One region of the Allobosea sp. GW823-FHT01F03 genome, then DNA from elsewhere that is predicted to be linked to it. Evidence: riboswitches for the same ligand, from Rfam matches in the RefSeq annotation. Region 1 holds a riboswitch; the other holds the start of a gene.
The links. A riboswitch is a leader RNA that binds a small molecule or an ion and turns the genes downstream of it on or off. The one in region 1 is predicted to bind thiamine pyrophosphate.
Positions count from the first base shown of each region.

Region 2: linked by a shared signal. The riboswitch ahead of thiB (thiamine ABC transporter substrate binding subunit) and the one ahead of thiC (phosphomethylpyrimidine synthase ThiC) in region 1 are both predicted to bind thiamine pyrophosphate.

Region 1 covers NZ_CM179505.1:121,908-125,305, reverse strand. Annotated here, with positions in the region: gene AC3RCC_RS00585 (hydroxyethylthiazole kinase) at 1-215, opposite strand, end outside; gene thiC (phosphomethylpyrimidine synthase ThiC) at 212-2,089, opposite strand; TPP riboswitch at 2,171-2,275, opposite strand; gene AC3RCC_RS00575 (hypothetical protein) at 2,382-2,582, opposite strand; gene AC3RCC_RS00570 (hypothetical protein) at 2,667-2,867, opposite strand; gene AC3RCC_RS00565 (hypothetical protein) at 2,943-3,236, opposite strand; gene AC3RCC_RS00560 (OmpA family protein) at 3,372-3,398, opposite strand, start outside.
Region 2 covers NZ_CM179505.1:2,057,306-2,060,703, forward strand. Annotated here, with positions in the region: gene AC3RCC_RS09660 (ABC transporter permease family protein) at 1-911, opposite strand, end outside; gene thiB (thiamine ABC transporter substrate binding subunit) at 916-1,935, opposite strand; TPP riboswitch at 1,993-2,104, opposite strand; gene leuB (3-isopropylmalate dehydrogenase) at 2,226-3,335, shown strand.

The sequences.
Region 1 (3,398 bases):
AGGATCGCGCCGGCGCCCTCGGCCATCGCCGCGACCTCGTCGACATGGATCGCCATGGACGGGATCGCGCCGAAGGCGAGCAGCATGTTCGCCGTGATGTTCTGCGCCACCGTGTTGGTCAGGCACTGCACCCGCGGGCGGGTTTCCGCCACGCGAGCGAGGACCGAGGCGACGCGCGCAGCGTCGAGCCGGTCCATCGCCATGACCGCGCTCATTCGGCCGCCGGCAAATAGAGCTGAGCCCCCTTCTTCAGGAACTCCTCCGACTTCGCCGCCATGCCCTCGCTCGCCATCGCCTCGAGCGCAGCCCGCTCGTTCTCGCCCATCGCCAGCACCTCGGCACGCAGGTCCTGGGTGATCTTCATCGAGCAGAACTTCGGCCCGCACATCGAGCAGAAATGCGCGACCTTGTGGGCGTCCTTCGGCAGCGTCTCGTCATGGAACGACCGCGCCGTGTCCGGGTCGAGCGCCAGGTTGAACTGGTCCTCCCAGCGGAAGTCGAAGCGGGCACGCGACAAGGCATCGTCGCGCAGCTTCGCCGCGGGGTGACCCTTGGCGAGGTCGGCGGCATGGGCGGCGATCCGGTAGGTGATCACGCCGGTCTTGACGTCGTCGCGATCGGGCAGGCCGAGATGCTCCTTCGGCGTGACATAGCAGAGCATGGCGCAGCCGAACCAGCCGATCATCGCCGCGCCGATGCCGGAGGTGATGTGGTCATAGCCGGGCGCGATGTCGGTGGTCAGCGGTCCCAAAGTGTAGAACGGGGCTTCGCCGCATTCGCGCAGCTGCTTGTCCATGTTCTCCTTGATCTTGTGCATCGGCACATGGCCGGGGCCCTCGATCATCACCTGGCAGCCCTTGTCCCAGGCGACCTTGGTGAGCTCCCCCAGCGTCTCCAGCTCGGCGAACTGGGCGCGGTCATTGGCGTCGGCGATCGAGCCCGGACGCAGGCCGTCGCCGAGCGAGAACGAGACGTCGTATTTGCGCATGATCTCGCAAATTTCGTCGAAGCGCTCGTAGAGGAAGCTCTCCTTGTGATGCGCCAGGCACCAGCGCGCCATGATCGAGCCGCCGCGCGAGACGATGCCGGTCACGCGGCTGGCGGTCAGCGGAACATAAGGCAGGCGTACGCCGGCATGGATGGTGAAATAATCGACGCCCTGCTCGGCCTGCTCGATCAGCGTGTCCTTGAACACCTCCCAGTCGAGCTTGATCGGATCGCCGCCGACCTTCTCCAGCGCCTGGTAGATCGGCACCGTGCCGATCGGAACCGGCGAGTTTCTGAGTATCCAGGAGCGGATGTTGTGGATGTTGCGGCCGGTGGAGAGGTCCATCACCGTGTCGGCGCCCCAGCGGATCGCCCAGACCAGCTTCTCGACCTCCTCGGCGGCGCCGGAGGTCACGGCCGAATTGCCGATATTGGCGTTGATCTTGACCAGGAAATTCCGGCCGATCGCCATCGGCTCCAGTTCCGGATGGTTGATATTGGCCGGGATGATGGCGCGCCCGCGGGCGATCTCCTCGCGGACGAATTCCGGGGTGACGAACTCGGGCACCGAGGCGCCGAAGCTCTCGCCATCGGCATGGCGCTCCTTCGCGCCTTCCAGCATGGCGGCGCGGCCGAGATTCTCGCGATGGGCGACATAGATCATCTCGGGGGTGATGATGCCGGCTCTGGCGAATTCGTACTGGGTCGCCATCTGGCCGGGCTTGGCCTCGAGGATCGGGCGCTGCGCCGGGCAGGCCGGGACCAGATGCTCCTCCGAGATGTTGCCGTTATCGGCGGCGGTGACGGCGCGGCCGGGCACGGTCGCAAAGCCGCGCGCATCGAGCCAGGCGCGGCGCGGCTGCGTCAGGCCGGCATTGAGGTCGATCTGCACATCGCTCTCGGTATAGGGGCCGGACGGATCGTAGATGCGCACCGGCGGCTCGGCATCGGTGGTCAGCACCACCTCGCGGAAGGGCACGCGCATTTCGGGATGCTCGGGCGCCGCGACATAGATCTTGCGCGAGCCGATGATCGGCCCGGTCGTCACGCTTTGCGGCGCGGCCTTGACTGAATTCTTCTGGGGCTTGGTGTGGGCGTTCATGGGATCTCCCCCTTGGTCCAAGGTTCAGGAGATCCGGGTGTCTGGACGGTCCAGTCGCTGTTAAGCGGCTACGGAAATAGGGCGTAGGCCGCGTTCCAGTCCCTCCGCCGGTATGACCCGGATCAGGTTCGACGGGTTCGGCGTCGGACGCCATCTCAGCTCTTGCGAGCACCCCTCGGAACGAGACGGAGGTTAGAGGCGCTCGAGAGAGGAAGCAAGCCGGCCTTGGGCCGGCGGCCATGTGATGGCGGCATGGGCGAAGACCGGTACTGCCGCTTGCGATCGGCTCGGCTCAGACGGTGACGTCGAGATGCTCGCCCTGGCCGAAGGGGAGGGCGGCCTTCTGCTCGGAGATGCTGCGCTCCAGCATCTCGACGAGGCCGCGCTGGGCATCGTCCAGCTCTTTCTGCATTTCGGTCTGCTGCGCCGGCTGGGGCCGCTCATTGGGCCGGGCGACGAAGCTTTCGGCGATCAGAAAAGACGAGTCGCTCATGCTCTTCTCCCTCGCCTTGAGGATAGGGAGCGCGTCTTACCCGAATCTGAATCAGAAACCGCGCGTTGCGGCGGACGGCACCGATCAGGCGGTCACGTCGAGATTGCCGCCCTGCCCGGTCGGCAGCGTGGCCTGCTGCTGCTCGGCCGCCTGCTGCAGCATCGCGACCACAGCCTGATCGGCCTTTGCGTTCTGCTTGAGCATTTCGAGCTGCATGGTCTGCTGCGTCGCGGCCGAGCGCATGCTGACCAGACTCTGGGCGATCGCGGCCGACATTTCGCTCATGGGAAAACTCCTCGCCGCGACCATAGGCGGCGAGCCCTTACGCAAATCTGAATCCTCGGCGGCGCTCGCGAGCGATCAGGGTGCGATGATCGACGGTACGCCCCGGGGCATCGGCAGATTGCGGTTTGGCGCAGGCGCGCCTTGGCGGTCGCGTGACATCTGCTCGCGCTCCCGCTGGACCTCGGCGCGTTCCGGCGCGGGCTCGCGCTGCTGGACTTCCTCGGCATTGGGCGCCATCGGCACGCCGGGCGCACGCTCGCGCTGTGCCGTCGGCGTCCGGGAGCTCGATTGTTCTTGTCCGGCTGCCGCTTCGGCGGCGATCAGCCCGATGAGTACGAGACCCGTCAGGAACCAGAATGATCTGCGCATGGAGCCCTCCTGCGCGCTCGGCCGGTCGTCTGCGGAATCCGGCCCAACGATCGAACGCGCAGCGGCGGCGAAGGTTCCATACCAATTTCAGGCGAAGGCCCAGGCGTCCGCGAGGGAAGCGCCCGGGCCGTGCCCTCACCGCCCGTTCTGGCCGGTGAGCAG
Region 2 (3,398 bases), 1.9 Mb from region 1:
CTCGGCAGATGAGCGAGGCCGCTCGCGACGCTGAGGAGCGGTGGCGCGACCAGCACCGTGCCGAGGGCAAGCACGCCTGCATCGATGCCGCGCATGGTGCGAAGATCGGGCCGCGGCGCGCGGTGTCCGGCGCCGGCTTCGGCGCGGGCCCGCGGCGTCAGTGCGCTGAGGCTTGCGGCGAGGCCGAGGCAGATCACGAGCTGCAGGCCAGCTAGAGCGGCAGCGCGGACGAAGTCCGCCTCGAAGCGCACGGCTTCATAGATCGCGACCTCCAGCGTCGCATTGGCCGGTCCACCGCCGAGCGAGAGCACGATGGCGAAGCTGGTGAAGCAGAGCAGGAATACGAGGACGGCAAGCGCCGGCGCCTCGCGTCGGATCACCGGCCAGTCGAGATGCCGGAAGCAATCGGCGGCGGTGAAGCCGAGCGCCGAGGCGAGCCGGCGCCGCTCGCCTGGTTCGCGTTCGAAGGCGTGGAGCAAAGCGCGCGTCACCAGCGGCATGTTCATCAGGACATGGGCGAGGACGATGCCGTGGAGCCCGTAGATCGAGGGCGGCTCGGCGCCGATACCGCGCATGAGCGAGCCCAACAGCCCCGAGCGGCCATAGATCGCGACCACGCCGAAGGCGATGACGATGGTGGGCGCTACCGCGGCGGTGGTGAGCAAAGCGAGCAGCAGCTCGCGGCCGGGAAAGCACCGGCGCAACAGGGCGAGTGCCAGCGCGACGCCAAGCGCGAGCGAGAGCAGTGTCGAGAGCGCCGCCTGCAGCCCGGCCGAGGCGAGCAAGCGCGCGAGATAGGGACCGAGCGTCAGCAGGGACGCGAAGTCGGAGCCGGCCCGCGCCAGGCCGATGAGCGAGCCGCAGGCGAGAGCGAGGATCGCGAGCGCGGTGAGCGTGGCGGGCTTGAGCAAGGTCTCAGCGGCTCGTCGCGGCGAGCCAGGCGTCGATGAAGGCCCGGCGCTGGCTGCGAACCGTTTCGGGCGCGACCAGCAGCGTCTTCTCCGGCCTGATCACCTCGGCGAAGGAGGTCGGCAGGCCGGTTGCCGGCTGCTTCGCCGGCATCATCCAGTTGCCCTCGGGGATCAGCGACTGGAAGGCGTCGGAGAGCATGAAGGCGAGGAAGCGCTTCGCCAGCTCGGGCTGTTTCGTCGCCCGCGTCATGCCCGCGAGCTCGACATGGAGGTAGTGCCCCTCCGTGAAGGGCGCGGCCTTGTACTGCGTCTTCTTCTCGGCGCCGAGATGATAGGCGGGCGAGGTCGCATAGGAGAGCACCATGTCGGCCTCGCCCTTGAGGAACAGGCCATAGGCCTCCGACCAGCCCTTGGTGAAGGTGACGATGCGCGGCTTCAGCTTGCCCCAGGCCGCGTCGGCCTCGTCGCCATAGACCGCCCGCATCCAGAGCAGGAAGCCGAGGCCGGGCGCGGAGGTGCGCGGGTCCTGCAGCACGAGCTTCGGTCCCTTGGGATCGTCGACGAGCTGCTTCAGGCTCTGCGGCGGCGTCGCCAGCCTGGTTGAGTCATAGACGAAGGCGAGGTGGCCCCAGTCGAAGGGCAGGAGGGTGTCGTCGGTCCAGGGCGTCGGCAGAGTGAGCGTCGTGCTGTCCTGGCCATGCGGCTGGAACAGGCCGGTCGCCTTCGCTTCGGCGGCGAGGTTCATGTCGAGGCCGAGTACGAGATCGGCTCTGGTCGTTTCGCCTTCCAGCTTCAGCCGGGCGAGCAGCGAGCCGGCATCGTCGGCGGCGACCCAGTTCAGCGTGCACTGGCACTGCGCCTCGAAGGCGGCCTTCACTTTGGCGCCGGGGCCGTATTTTCCGGTGAAGGAGGAATAGGTGTAGACGTTCAGCGCCGGCTTGTCCTGCGCCAGCGCCGGCGCTGCGAAGAGCAGTGCCGCCAGCATTCCGGCGATCAGGCCCGTTCTGCCGCTCAGACCAGTCATGACGTCCCCGCATGCATCGTTGGGGTTCTGACGGGGAGGGCTGTGCGTCGCCCGCAGCGGGCGACGATGCTCAATCCCTCCGCCGGCACGACCCGGATCAGGTTCTACGGGTCGTGGCGCCCTTACGCGCCCCTCTCAGCCCGGCTGCCGGGCACCCCGTTGAGGCCCGTCAGGGATAGGCTTCCGCGGCGCCCAAGTCCAGCCTGCGGCTTGCTTCGCCGGGCTTCCGCCCGTAACCAGCGCGCAGGGGCGCGAAGGCCCTGAAGAGAACAGCATTCCGAGAGGCGACCATGGCGAACCACAAGCTCCTGCTGCTCCCCGGCGACGGCATCGGCCCCGAGGTGATGGGCCAGGTCGAGAAGATCGTCTCCTGGTTCGAGAAACAGGGCGTCGCGTCCTTCTCGATGGAGCGCGGCCTCGTCGGCGGCTCGGCCTATGACGTCCACAAGGCGGCGATTTCGGAAGGCGACATGAAGCTCGCCCAGGAAGCCGACGCCGTGCTCTTCGGCGCGGTCGGCGGGCCGAAATGGGCCGATGTCCCCTATCAGCACCGCCCCGAGGCCGGCCTGCTCCGTCTGCGCAAGGATCTCGGCCTGTTCGCCAATCTGCGTCCGGCGATCTGCTACCCGGCGCTGGCCTCGGCCTCGTCGCTGAAGCCGGAAGTGGTCGAGGGCCTCGACATCCTGATCGTGCGCGAGCTCACCGGCGGCGTCTATTTCGGCGAGCCGAAGGAGATCGTGACGCTCGAAGACGGCCAGAAGCGCGGCGTCGACACCCAGCTCTACACCACCGGCGAGATCGAGCGCATCGCGCGCGTCGCCTTCGAGCTGGCGCGCACCCGCCGCAACAAGGTCTCCTCGGCCGAGAAGCACAACGTCATGAAGACCGGCGTGCTCTGGAAGCAGACGGTCGCCGCGCTGCACGCTGCGGAGTACAAGGATGTCGAGCTCGAGCATGTGCTCGCCGACAATTGCGCGATGCAGCTGGTGCGCTGGCCGAAGCAGTACGACGTCGTGGTCTGCGACAACCTGTTCGGCGACATCCTCTCCGACGTCGCGGCGATGCTGACCGGCTCGCTCGGCATGCTGCCCTCCGCCTCGCTCGGTGCCGAGGATCCGGCGACCGGCAAGCGCAAGGCGCTCTACGAGCCCGTGCACGGCTCGGCCCCCGACATCGCCGGCAAGGGGCTCGCCAACCCGATCGCGATGATCGGCTCCTTCGCCATGGCGCTGCGTTATTCCTTCGGTGCCGGCGAAGCGGCCGACCGGCTCGAGGGCGCGATCGCCGATGTGCTGGGTGCCGGCACCCGCACCAAGGACATCGCGGCGCCCGGCGCCAATGCCGTCTCGACCACCGAGATGGGCGAAGCCATCATCAAGGCGCTCGAAGCGCGCGGCTGAGCGATCTCTCGCTGCATGCGCGGTCCCGGCCGGGGCGGCGCATGCCTGCTAAAAATGAGGGCC